4 regions of the Sodalis sp. RH15 genome follow, and region 2 is predicted to be linked to each of the others. Evidence: predicted binding sites of a transcription regulator. Region 2 holds the regulator's gene; each other region holds the start of a gene.
The links. The regulator PurR, encoded in region 2, represses purine synthesis genes. The targets are predictions, from matches to a motif close to CANGCAAACGTTTGCNTG.
Positions count from the first base shown of each region.

Region 1: purM (phosphoribosylformylglycinamidine cyclo-ligase) is a predicted target of PurR. The motif match lies at 1,915-1,932, and genes of this name have one in related genera.
Region 3: rbsD (D-ribose pyranase) is a predicted target of PurR. The motif match lies at 1,855-1,872, and genes of this name have one in related genera.
Region 4: guaB (IMP dehydrogenase) is a predicted target of PurR. The motif match lies at 1,461-1,478, and genes of this name have one in related genera.

Region 1 covers NZ_CP178738.1:4,416,147-4,419,392, reverse strand. The annotation lists gene pstB (phosphate ABC transporter ATP-binding protein PstB) at 1-173, shown strand, start outside; gene purN (phosphoribosylglycinamide formyltransferase) at 176-814, opposite strand; gene purM (phosphoribosylformylglycinamidine cyclo-ligase) at 814-1,851, opposite strand; gene upp (uracil phosphoribosyltransferase) at 2,086-2,712, shown strand; gene uraA (uracil permease) at 2,767-3,246, shown strand, end outside.
Region 2 covers NZ_CP178738.1:3,277,533-3,280,778, forward strand. The annotation lists gene cfa (cyclopropane fatty acyl phospholipid synthase) at 1-730, opposite strand, end outside; gene purR (HTH-type transcriptional repressor PurR) at 1,158-2,174, opposite strand; gene ACL2XO_RS14945 (YnhF family membrane protein) at 2,374-2,463, shown strand; gene ACL2XO_RS14950 (C40 family peptidase) at 2,489-3,246, opposite strand, start outside.
Region 3 covers NZ_CP178738.1:6,051,571-6,054,816, reverse strand. The annotation lists gene pfkA (6-phosphofructokinase) at 1-263, shown strand, start outside; gene ACL2XO_RS27325 (sulfate ABC transporter substrate-binding protein) at 441-1,430, shown strand; gene rbsD (D-ribose pyranase) at 1,887-2,306, shown strand; gene rbsA (ribose ABC transporter ATP-binding protein RbsA) at 2,314-3,246, shown strand, end outside.
Region 4 covers NZ_CP178738.1:4,504,296-4,507,541, reverse strand. The annotation lists gene xseA (exodeoxyribonuclease VII large subunit) at 1-1,369, opposite strand, end outside; gene guaB (IMP dehydrogenase) at 1,531-2,994, shown strand; gene guaA (glutamine-hydrolyzing GMP synthase) at 3,155-3,246, shown strand, end outside.

The DNA of each region.
Region 1 (3,246 bases), 1.1 Mb from region 2:
CGCATTTCACCCTGGTGCTGGTGACGCATAACATGCAGCAGGCGGCGCGGGTATCGGATTATACCGCGTTTATCCACCAGGGCCGCCTGGTGGAATTCAGCGCCACGGATCGTTTGTTTACCTCGCCGGCGGAACGTAAAACCGAAGAGTATATTACCGGACGTCTGCGCTAGGCCTAATCCGCCGCGTAGCCGGCCGGCGGCAACGGCAGCCCGTCCAACCGCGCCATGCCGTCCCGCAATTCCAGGCGGCCCTGCAGCAGCCAACGGATAGCCAGGGGATAAATGGCGTGTTCCTGGGTTTTGACGCGCGCCGCCAGCTCCGCTTCATTATCGTCCGGAAACACCGGCACCTTCGCCTGCAAAATCACCGGCCCTCCGTCCAGTTCCTCGGTGACGAAGTGCACTGACGTGCCGTGTTCAGCATCACCGTTGGCCAAGACCTGGCGGTGGGTGTGCAGGCCGGGATAGCGCGGCAGCAGGGAAGGGTGGATATTCAGCAGCCGGCCCGCATAATGGCTGACAAACGCCGGCGACAGGATACGCATATAACCCGCCAGGATGACCGCGTCCGGCCGGTGTTCATCAATGCGTTCCATCAACGCCAGGTCAAAGGCGGCCCGATGGGGATAATCGCCGGGATTAAGGGCATGGGCCGGCAGGCTTCCCTGGGCGGCGCGCTGTAATCCGTAGGCATCGGCGCGGTTGCTGAACACCGCGGCGATCCGCGCCGGAATTTTACCGTCCCGGCAGGCATCCATTACCGCCTGAAGATTGCTGCCTTCGCCGGAGAGAAGCACGACAATCTTTTTCATCAGCGGATGATCACCCGGTCCTCGCCGGTAAGGGGTTCGATCTCCCCCAGCTTCCAGGCGGTTTCCCCCAGGGCGCCCAGCATAGCAAGCGCGCTGTCCGCGCTCTCGGCCGGAACCGCTATCACCATGCCGACGCCGCAGTTAAAGGTGCGGTACATTTCATGGCGGCTTACGTTGCCGGCCTGCTGCAGCCAATGGAATACCGCCGGCCACTGCCAGCTGCTTTCGTTAATCACCGCACGGGTATCCGCCGGCAATACCCGGGGGATGTTCTCCCAAAAACCGCCGCCGGTAAGATGGGCGATGGCATGGATTTCCGTCTGGGCGATAAGCTGCAGCAGCGCCTTGACGTAGATGCGGGTAGGCTGCAGCAGATGATCCGCCAAAGGCGCGCCCTCAAGCTGCGTTTGCAGCGGATCGGTCTGGCTGAACTCCAGAATTTTACGCACCAGGGAGTAGCCGTTGGAGTGGGGACCGCTGGAAGCCAGAGCCAGCAGCGTATCCCCCGCCCGGACTTTACTGCCGTCGATGATCTCTGATTTCTCCACCACGCCGACGCAGAAACCGGCGACATCATAATCCTCACCGTGGTACATGCCGGGCATTTCCGCCGTTTCGCCCCCCACCAGCGCGCAGCCGGCCTGCTTGCAGCCCTCCGCGATGCCGGTGATGACCTGGGCGGCGGTATCCACATCCAGTTTTCCTGTAGCGAAGTAATCAAGGAAAAACAGCGGTTCGGCTCCCTGCACCACCAGATCATTCACACACATCGCCACCAGATCGATACCTATGGTATCGTGACGTTGCAGATCCATCGCCAGACGCAGTTTCGTGCCGACACCGTCGGTGCCGGAAACCAGAATCGGCTCGCGGTATTTCTGCGGTATCGCGCACAGCGCACCGAAGCCACCCAGCCCGCCCATGACTTCGGGACGTTTCGTCTGTTTCACCACACCTTTAATGCGGTCTACCAATGCGTTGCCGGCATCGATATCCACACCTGCGTCTTTATAGCTGAGAGAGGTTTTTTCGGTCACTGCAAGATCCCCACGGAGATGATATGTTGCGGTTTAAATAGGGCGCGGGCAATTCTAACAGCGCGGGCAAACGTTTGCGAGTGGTGTTGTCAAACCATTTGGCTTTTCATTGTCTATAGTGAATTTTAATAATCCATTGATCGGGATCAGCTATTTTCATAGGGCGCGGCAAAAAAAAGGGGTTATAATCTCGCGATTTTTTTGACCGTTCAATGCTTCCTGGGGAGAGTAATGATGAAGATCGTTGAAGTAAAACACCCGCTCGTTAAACACAAGCTTGGTTTAATGCGTGAAAATGACATCAGCACCAAGCGTTTTCGCGAATTGGCATCGGAAGTGGGTAGTTTACTGACCTATGTGGCAACCGCCGATCTCGAGACTGAAAAAGTCACCATCGAGGGTTGGTGCGGTCCGGTTGAAATCGATCAGATCAAGGGCAAAAAAATTACCGTCGTGCCTATCCTCCGCGCCGGCCTGGGCATGATGGACGGCGTATTGGAAAACGTCCCCAGCGCGCGTATCAGCGTGGTGGGCATCTACCGCAACGAGACCACGCTCAAGCCGGTGCCCTATTTTCAAAAGCTGGTGTCGGATATCAACGAGCGCATGGCCCTGGTGGTGGATCCTATGCTTGCCACCGGCGGCTCGATGATTGCCACAATCGATCTGCTGAAAAAGGCCGGCTGCAAAGCTATCAAGGTGCTGGTACTGGTGGCGGCGCCGGAAGGGCTGGCGGCGCTGGAAGCGGCGCATCCCGATATTGAACTCTACACGGCGGCCATTGACGAGGGCCTCAACGAGCAAGGCTACATCATGCCGGGCCTCGGCGATGCGGGCGATAAGTTATTCGGTACCAAATAACATCAAGCCGACCGGAAGGGTCGGTTTTTTTTGATTTTAAATTGAGGAACTCACATGACCCGTCGCGCCATCGCAGTGGATGAACGCCCGCCGTTGCTGCAAACCATCCCATTGAGCTTACAACACCTGTTCGCCATGTTCGGCGCCACCGTCCTGGTGCCGATTTTATTCAAAATCAATCCCGCCACCGTGCTGTTGTTCAACGGCATCGGCACCCTGCTGTATCTGTTCATTTGCAAAGGAAAAATCCCGGCCTATCTGGGGTCAAGCTTTGCCTTTATATCGCCGGTGCTGCTGCTGCTGCCGATGGGATACGAATCGGCCCTCGGGGGCTTTATCGCCTGCGGCGCGCTGTTTTGCATCGTGGCATGGATTGTCAAAGTGGCCGGCACCGGCTGGATCGAGGTGGTATTCCCGCCGGCGGCGATGGGAGCCATCGTATCGGTTATCGGCCTGGAACTGGCGGGCGTTGCGGCCAATATGGCGGGGCTACTGCCTGCCGACGGGGCAAGCGTTGATCACTCCACCGTCATC
Region 2 (3,246 bases):
TCGGACCTACGTGCTCAAACATGCCCACCGAAACGATACGGTCGAATTGCACGTTGAGGTCGCGGTAATCCTGCAGCGAGATAGTGACGTCCAAACCTTCGCAGCGATCCTGCGCCAGTTTCTGCTGTTCAGCGGAGATAGTCACCCCCTGAACCGAAACACCGTAGTTCTTGGCCGCATAAGCGGCAAGCCCGCCCCAGCCGCAGCCCACATCCAGCAGCGTCATGCCCGGTCTTAACTGCAGCTTTTCGCAGATCATCCTGAGCTTGTCCTGCTGCGCTTCCTCCAGGGTGGTGGCCTTGTTCCAATAGCCGCACGAATACTGCATATAGGGATCCAGCATCAGGCTGAACAGGTCATTACCCAAGTCATAATGCTCTTTGCCGACAATCCAAGCCCGTTTTTTAGACTGAAGATTCATGAGCCGCGCGGCGGCAACGCGCATAACATCCTTGAAATGCCGGGGAAGCTTATTTTCCAAACCGGCTCTTAAAACGCGCTGAAAAAAGATATCCAGTCGCTCGCATTCCCACCAGCCGTCCATGTAACTTTCACCCAACCCCAATGACCCGTCCTCTAGCACGCGTTTAAAAAATTCCGGGTTCTTGACATGAATATCAAACGGCCTTGCGCCGTTGATCTTTACACCTGCCTCAGCAAGCATTTCATGGATGATTCGATACCAAGCATTATCATGAAAGCTCAGGTCTTCAACACACGAGGAACTCATAGCTTCTCCATCACCTTTCTTCTGTTATAACCCCGTCAGGAAAAGCGTAGCCGATACCTGCGGGCTTTTATAATCATCCACGGGTATCCGTGGTGTCGGATGTACCACAATAAACAGAGGAATATAAAAAACACCAATAGACTGTTTGTCAGACGGGCGCTTCATAAATAGGATGACGCCATGTAAAAACACGACATTCTTTTAAAGCAAAATTATTAGACAACTCGTTATATTTGTTAACGATATTGAGTATAAGCCTGCATTCCGGTTTAGACAATAGCTGACAGAATAATGTATTTCACAGATAAGTTAATGATTTCCTATCGAAACAATAACTCATCAGGCACATTCGGCGGTATGAAATATATTATTACATTCGGGAGCGAATCACCTTTGATAAGGGGCTCAGGAGGCCGTGCGCCGCCCTTCAGGAGCGAAACGGGCCGTCGGCCACCGAACGGCGTACAATCAGGGCGGGATGCACTTCGATAATCCTGGCGTTTTCCCGTTTGCTGGTGATACGGTCCAGCAGCATGGTCAGCGCGGCCTCGCCCAGCTCTTCTTTGGGTTGATGAATGGTAGTCAATGACGGGGTAAAAAAGCACGAATTGCGCACATTATCATAACCGATAATTGAGATGTCATCGGGAACCTTCATGCCCATTTCATCAATGGCGCACATTGCACCCATGGCCATGATATCACCGCCGCAAAATACCGCCGTGGGCCTTTGCGGCCTGGACAGAATGAGTTTCATGGCCTGATAGCCGGATTCCGGTTCGAAATCCCCCTGCACAATCCATTGATGGGGAATGGCGATGCCGGCTTCTTCCAGGGCCCGCAGGTAGCCGCGATGACGGCCGCCCCCGGTATTGCGCGCCAGTTGGCCGGGTATGGCGCCGATATCGCGATGCCCCCTGGAAATCAGATAGCGGGTCGCCATGTAACCCCCGGCGAAGGCATTGTCGATAATGGTATCGGTGAAATCCCGGCGAGCTTCGCCCCAATCCATGACCACCATGGGGATATGGCGATACTCTTCCAGCATATTCAGCAACGGTTCGGGATATTCGGCGCACATCACCAGCAACCCGTCCACCCGTTTTTGCGCCAGCATCGCCAGATAGGCGCCCTGTTTGTTCAGATCGTTATGGGAGTTGCACAGCACAAGGGTATATCCCCGCACAAAACAGTGGTGCTCAATCGACTCGATAATTTCCGCGAAGTAGGGCGCTTCGCTTGAGCTGGCCAGCAGGCCGATGGATTTTGTGCGGTTGATCTTAAGGCTGCGCGCCACGTCGCTGGGGGAATAGTGCAGCTGCCCGATGGCCTCCAAAACGGCGATCTTGGTCTCTTGCGCCACAAATCGCGTCTTATTGATGACATGTGACACCGTAGTGGTGGATACCCCGGCGCGTTTCGCCACGTCTTTAATGGTTGCCATGCGTGTAGAACTCCTGTACGCCGAAATAAATAAATCGCCAATTTTCCTTGATTCGGCACTAAAGTGAAAGCGATAAAGATAAATATGCTCGGGAGTTGCTGCCCGGCAAGCTTTTTTAATCGGGTTATGCGACACTGCTTACAACCTACGGGTGTAAAGATATCCCGTTCAGCGATAGGTGTAGTGATAAGGAGAAGTGATGAGCAGCGATTTCAAATTGTCATTAATGACCACGGTATTTTCCTTGCTGGTGATCATTGCGTTCAGCTTTACCGCGGTAATGAATTAAGGCGCCCAGGCGCCTTTTTTTCCTTTCAGCGAATGGTTTTCGGCGTCACGACCCGGCGGGCGCCGACATAGTGATCCGCCCAATAATCTTCATTCAGATAGCTGATGCGGATATCGCGGCCGGTGCGGGGGGATTCGATAAACCGTCCGTTGCCCAAATAAACGCCCACATGATCCGCCGCGCCGCGGTTGGTGATATGGAAGAAAACCAAATCGCCGCTTTCCAGATCGTCTTTCTTCACCGGCGCCGCATCGCGTAAATGGAACATTTCATTGGCGGTACGGGGCATATGAATCCGTACCACGTCCTTATAAGCATAATAGATCAGGCCGCTGCAATCGAACCCGGTATTGGGCGACATGCCGCCCCAGCGATAAGGCTTGCCCATCTGGGACATCAGCTTGTTCATCGCCGTCAATTTGGCATGCTGATAGCGTTTTTTGTGGCTATCGCTCATGATGATGGGTTGATCGTTGGCAATGAGATCGAGCGTGGCGCTTTCTTTCATCCGATGCCTGCCGTAACCCTTTTTGTAGCCTTTTTTCGGCGGGGTAAACTTGGCTATTTTTTTTGCGGGGGGCATTGGATGCAATTTTTTAACGTGGTTTTTTTCGACGGCCGGCTCTTTCGCTTTGGCGACGGGTAGGGAATGTAATTTTTTATTGCTGCTTTTTTCAGCAACGAGCTCTTTTGGTTTGTCTGTGCTATGACGGGTGATTTTCTGCTCGGTCACCGGTTTGCTTTTTTTGGTTATCTTCAACACCTCTTTAAGAGGTTTTCGTT
Region 3 (3,246 bases), 2.8 Mb from region 2:
ATATTGAAAAAGAAACCGGCCGTGAAACCCGCGCCACTGTATTGGGTCATATCCAGCGTGGCGGCAGCCCGGTAGCTTATGACCGCATCCTGGCCTCGCGCATGGGGGCATTTTCCATCGAACTGCTGCTGCAGGGCTACGGCGGGCGCTGCGTCGGGGTGCAAAATGATAAATTGGTCCATCACGACATTATCGACGCCATAGAAAACATGAAACGGCCGTTCAAAAGTGATTTGCTGGAATGTGCTAAAAAACTCTACTGATCGCTTCAACTTCCCGCTATTTAACGCCCCCGTCATCGGGGGTTTTTTTTACCCTCTGTGGTTTAGCTCTTTTGCTTATATAAATTACGTTTTTATTCTTTAAAATGTTACAGGATTTCTGACACTCTCTGCTTAGTCGATATTCAGGTGATAAAAAGACTCTTCGGGAGAGCAACGATGTCAAAGTGGCAAGCAGGGTTGTTGTTGATTTTATTGTCGGGAAGCGCGCTGGCAAAAGATATCCAATTATTGAACGTGTCCTATGACCCGACACGGGAGCTTTATCAGGACTACAATGCTGCCTTCAGCAAATACTGGCAGGCTAAGACCGGCGACAAGGTCACCATTCGGCAATCCCACGGCGGGTCAGGTAAGCAGGCTACCTCGGTTATCAACGGTATTGATGCGGATGTGGTGACATTGGCGCTGGAATCTGATGTGGACGCCATCGCAGCGCGCGGCCGGATTGATAAAAACTGGATTACCCGGCTGCCTGATAACTCGGCGCCTTATACCTCCACTATTGTTTTTCTGGTACGTAAGGGCAATCCCAAGCAAATTCATGACTGGCCTGATTTAATCAAGCCTGGCATCTCCATCATCACGCCGAACCCGAAGACCTCCGGCGGCGCGCGTTGGAACTATCTGGCCGCCTGGGGTTATGCGCTGCATCATAATAATAACGATCAGGCGAAAGCCCAGGATTTCGTCAAGGCGGTTTATAAAAATGTGAGCGTACTGGATTCAGGCGCCCGCGATTCCACGAATACCTTTGTGGAACGCGGCATCGGCGACGTTTTAATCGCCTGGGAAAACGAGGCTTTGCTGGCGGTGAATAAGGTGGGTAAAGGCCAATTCGATATCGTTGTTCCCAGCGAGTCAATTGTGGCGGAGCCTACGGTATCGGTAGTAGATAAAGTGGTGGACAAACGGGGAACCCGCGACGTGGCTACCGCTTATCTGACCTATCTTTATTCGCCGGAAGGCCAGCGTATCGCGGCCAGAAACTATTATCGTCCCCGTGATCCGGCAGTGGCGAAGGAATTTGCCGATAAATTCCCACAGCTCAAGCTGTACAGCTTGAAGGATGTGTTCGGGAGCTGGCAGCAGGTGCAAAAAGTGCATTTCTCCGACGGCGGCAGCTTCGATCAAATCAACCAACGTTAACCGTTAACCCAAGCATAACGCCGATGGCTATAAGCCATCGGTGAGCTTGTTGACAAAGTGTTCGGTCGGGTTAGGCTACCAGATCGTAAACACGCCGTGAATACATCCCTGTAGGCTCGATCCGCGCCACCCATGGCGCGGACGGTTTACTCTTCTGGCAACCTGCCCTGCCTTATTGACTTCGAGTGCATTTGTCAACAGTCTGGCCGATGGCAATAAGCCGTCGGTTTTTTTCCTCACATCTTCTTCCCGCTGCCCTGACGGACCACGTTTTTCCGGCGACCGCATCCTCTTCTCGCTTCACTCTCAAATTCAATTGCTTGTGTGAATAATCTTTTTTATCACTAGCGAAACGTTTCGATGGCGATCACATTTTTGATGGATTGAGCTTGTACACCTCTGCTTTTTTAACTAATTTCATCCTCAGCGAAACGTTTCGCTGGTGGAGGCAGGAAAATGAAGAAAGGTGTTTTACTGAACGCTGACGTCTCTGCGCTCATCTCCCGTCTGGGCCATACGGATCAGGTCACGATTGCCGATGCGGGATTGCCCATTCCCTCTTCAAGCCAAAGGATTGATCTGGCGTTGACCCGGGGTGTGCCGACCTTTTTACAGGTGGTGAGCGCGGTTGTCAGCGAAATGCAGGTAGAAAAGGCCATTTTGGCCAAGGAAATGGCGGAAATTAATCCTCAGCTGCATGAGGCGCTGCTGGATCAGTTGACGGCCCTTGAGCAGCAACAGGGCAATACCATTGCCATCGAGTATATCAGCCACCAGGTATTCAAAGCCCAGACCGCATATAGCCGCGCGGTCATCCGCAGTGGGGAATGCACTCCTTTCGCCAATGTCATCCTGTGCTCCGGCGTCACCTTCTGAGGCATCTATGCAACCGTTACTGCAATTGACAGGGATAGACAAATCCTTCCCGGGGGTTAAGGCGCTTACCGGCGCGGCGCTGACGGTTTATCCCGGCCGCGTTATGGCGCTGGTGGGAGAGAATGGCGCCGGCAAGTCTACCATGATGAAAGTGTTGACCGGCATCTACAGCAAAGATGCCGGCACCCTGTCATACCTGGGAAAAGAGGTGGCGTTCAGCGGGCCGAAGGCATCCCAGGAAGCCGGTATCGGCATTATCCATCAAGAATTGAATCTTATTCCTCAGTTGACCATTGCGGAAAATATCTTCCTCGGCCGCGAATTCCTCAATCGGTTCGGCGGTATCGACTGGAAACGGATGTACAGCGAAGCTGACCAGCTGTTGGCCCGGCTCAATCTGCGGTATAGCAGCCACCGTCTGGTGGGGGAGCTGTCCATCGGCGATCAGCAGATGGTGGAAATAGCCAAGGTCATCAGCTTCAAGTCCCGGGTCATTATCATGGATGAGCCTACCGATGCGCTCACCGATACCGAAACGGCGTCGCTGTTCAGCGTGATAAACGAACTCAGGCAGCAGGGCTGCGGCATCGTTTATATTTCCCATCGGTTAAAAGAGATTTTTCAAATCTGCGACGATGTCACGGTGCTTCGGGACGGGCAGTTTATCGCCGAACGCCGGGTAACCGAGTTACAGGAAGACGCCCTGATCGAAATGATGGTGGGACGTCGCCTGGAAGAGCAATACCCGCGCATTGAAGTCCCTCTCGGCGAGGAACGTCTAGCGGTCAATCATCTTAGCGGCCCCGGCGTCGACGATGTCAGCTTTACGCTGCGCCGCAGTGAAATCCTCGGCGTCGCGGGCTTGATGGGCGCGGGACGCACGGAACTGATGAAAACCCTCTATGGCGCGGCGAAACGCACCGGCGGCACGGTAGTGCTG
Region 4 (3,246 bases), 1.2 Mb from region 2:
AGCGGTTTTTACCGGCGGTCTTCTTCGACGGCGTAATGCGAACCACCTGGCTATCCACCCAGCCATCCTGCAGACGGGTGGTCAGGGCATCGCCGGGCTGTAACTGCCCGGTGCGTTTAATCAGCGCCCCATCGGCGCCGGTGGTAACGCTGAAACCGCGCGCCAGCGTATTCAGCGGGCTGACGCCTTCCAACCGCGAGCATAACATGCCGAATTTTTGCTGCTGCTGATTCAACCGGCGGGTCATGGCCTGCTGCAACTGATATTGCAGCGCCTGCAATTGCTGCTGCACCCGGCCGATGCGCGGCAGCGGCGATTGCTGGCCCAGCCGCTGCTGCACCCGCTCATGGCGGCGCTGCGCCAGCCGCAGCTGCGCCTGTACGCCGTCGTCCAGCCGGCGGCGCAGTTTGACCAGCGTGGTTTGCTGGCGCGCCAGCCGCAAATGGGGATGCTGCTGCTGCAGGCGGTGCTGCAGGCGGGTAAAAATCTGCTGGCGCTGGGCCAGATAATAATCCATCGCCATTTCCAGCCGCTGCTGCTGCGACTGCAACCGGCGCACCAGCTCCAACTGATTGCGGCTCACCAGCTCCGCCGCCGCCGAGGGGGTAGGCGCACGAAGATCGGCGACAAAATCGGCAATGGTCACATCGGTTTCGTGCCCGACGGCGCTCACCACCGGCAATATGCTGGCAAAAATGGCCCGCGCCACCCGTTCGTCGTTAAAACTCCATAAATCTTCCAGCGAACCGCCGCCGCGGCCGACGATAAGCACATCGCACTCCCGCCGGCGGTTGGCGGTTTCAATGGCCCGGACGATCTGCGCGGGCGCGTCCTGTCCCTGCACCGGCGTTGGGTAGATCACCACCGGCAGCGACGGATCCCGCCGGCGCAGGACGTTCAGAATATCGTGCAGCGCCGCGCCGCTGGCGGAGGTGATGACGCCAACCCGCCGGGACGGGCTGGGCAACGGCTGTTTATGGATCTGATCGAACAGTCCTTCCGCCGATAACCGCTGCTTGAGCTGTTCGAACTGCTGCTGCAGCAAACCGTCGCCGGCCGGCTGCATGCTCTCGGCAATCAGCTGGTAGTCGCCGCGGGGTTCATACAGCGTCAACGAAGCCCGCACCAATACCTGCTGCCCGTTGCGCGGGGCGAAGGTCACCCGCCGGTTGCCGTTGCGGAACATAGCGCAACGCACCTGGGCGCGATCGTCTTTCAGGGTAAAATACCAATGGCCGGAGGCGGGCTGGGAAAAGTTGGATATCTCGCCGGTTAGCCAGATCTGGCCCATCTCGCTTTCCAGCAGTTCACGCACCTGTTGATTCAGGCGGGAAACGGTAAAAATCAGTGACGAGGCGGGTGCAGACATGTGAGCTGGATCAACTTTGTTAAAAAAGACTTAATCGGTTGATATTACTTAACGCTGGCCGGTTATCAAGGTTTTTTTAAAAAAATAGCTGGAGGCAACCGTTTACGTTCTGTATAATGCCACGGCAATATTTTATACATCCACCCTGGTGAGATATTGCTATGTTACGTATCGCAAAAGAAGCCCTGACTTTCGACGATCTCCTCCTTTTACCTGCACATTCCACGGTTCTGCCCAACACAGCCGAGCTGGGAACCCAACTGACCAAAAAAATCCGTCTCAACATTCCGCTGCTCTCCGCGGCCATGGATACCGTTACCGAAGCGCCCCTGGCTATCGCACTGGCCCAAGAGGGCGGTATCGGCTTTATCCATAAAAACATGTCCATCGAGCGCCAGGCCGAAGAAGTCAGCCGGGTGAAAAAACATGAAAGCGGCGTGGTGACCGATCCCAAGACCGTTACCCCGTCAACCACCCTGTCCCAGGTTAAGGAAATGACCGCCCGCAACGGTTTCGCCGGTTATCCGGTGGTCACCGATGACAACGAACTGGTGGGCATCATTACCGGCCGCGATGTGCGGTTCGTCACCGATCTTTCCCAGCCGGTCACCGCGGTCATGACGCCCAAGGAACGCCTGGTGACGGTGAAAGAGGGCGAAGCCCGCGAAGTCGTGCTGCAAAAAATGCACGAGAAGCGTGTAGAAAAAGCGCTGGTAGTGGACGGACAATTCCATTTGCTGGGCATGATCACGGTAAAAGATTTCCAGAAAGCGGAACGCAAGCCCAATGCCTGCAAAGATGAGCACGGCCGGCTGCGCGTAGGCGCGGCGGTGGGCGCGGGCGCGGGTAATGAAGAGCGTATCGACGCGCTGGTGGCCGCCGGTGTCGACGTGCTGCTCATCGATTCCTCCCACGGCCATTCCGAAGGCGTATTGCAGCGCATTCGCGCCACCCGTGAAAAATATCCCGATTTGCAGATTATCGGCGGCAATATCGCCACCGGCGCCGGCGCCATCGCGCTGGTGGAAGCGGGCGTAAGCGCGGTTAAAGTGGGTATCGGGCCGGGGTCCATCTGCACCACCCGTATCGTTACCGGCGTCGGCGTACCGCAAATCACCGCCATATCCGATGCGGTGGAAGCGCTGGAAGGCACCGGTATTCCGGTTATCGCCGACGGCGGCATCCGTTACTCCGGCGATATCGCCAAAGCCATTGCCGCCGGCGCCTCATGCGTCATGGTGGGCTCGCTGCTGGCCGGTACCGAGGAATCCCCCGGCGAAATCGAACTCTACCAGGGCCGTTCGTTTAAATCCTATCGCGGCATGGGATCCCTGGGCGCCATGTCCAAAGGTTCCTCCGACCGCTATTTCCAGACCGACAACGCCGCCGATAAACTTGTGCCGGAAGGCATAGAAGGGCGGGTGGCCTACAAAGGCCGCCTGAAAGAGATAGTGCATCAGCAGATGGGCGGGTTGCGCTCCTGCATGGGACTCACCGGCTGCGCCACCATCGACGAACTGCGCACCAAGGCTGAATTTGTCCGCATCAGCGGCGCCGGCATTCAGGAAAGCCACGTCCACGACGTCGCCATCACCAAAGAATCGCCGAATTACCGCATGGGCTAAACGCGCCGGACGGTGCGCTGCGGGCGGTAATAGTGCATTATCTCCCTGGTGCGCCGCCCGTTGCGTCAGATGGCCGAGGATTGGCCATCCCTGATTTTTTCTTCCCGGCCGCGGCCGGGTGGTGTTGTATTTTGACCACCGCTCTTGGAATACGCCTTCTATGACAGATAATATCCATAAACATCGCATTCTGATCCTGGACTTCGGTTCGCAGTACACGCAACTTATCGCCCGCCGCGTGCGCGAGCTGGG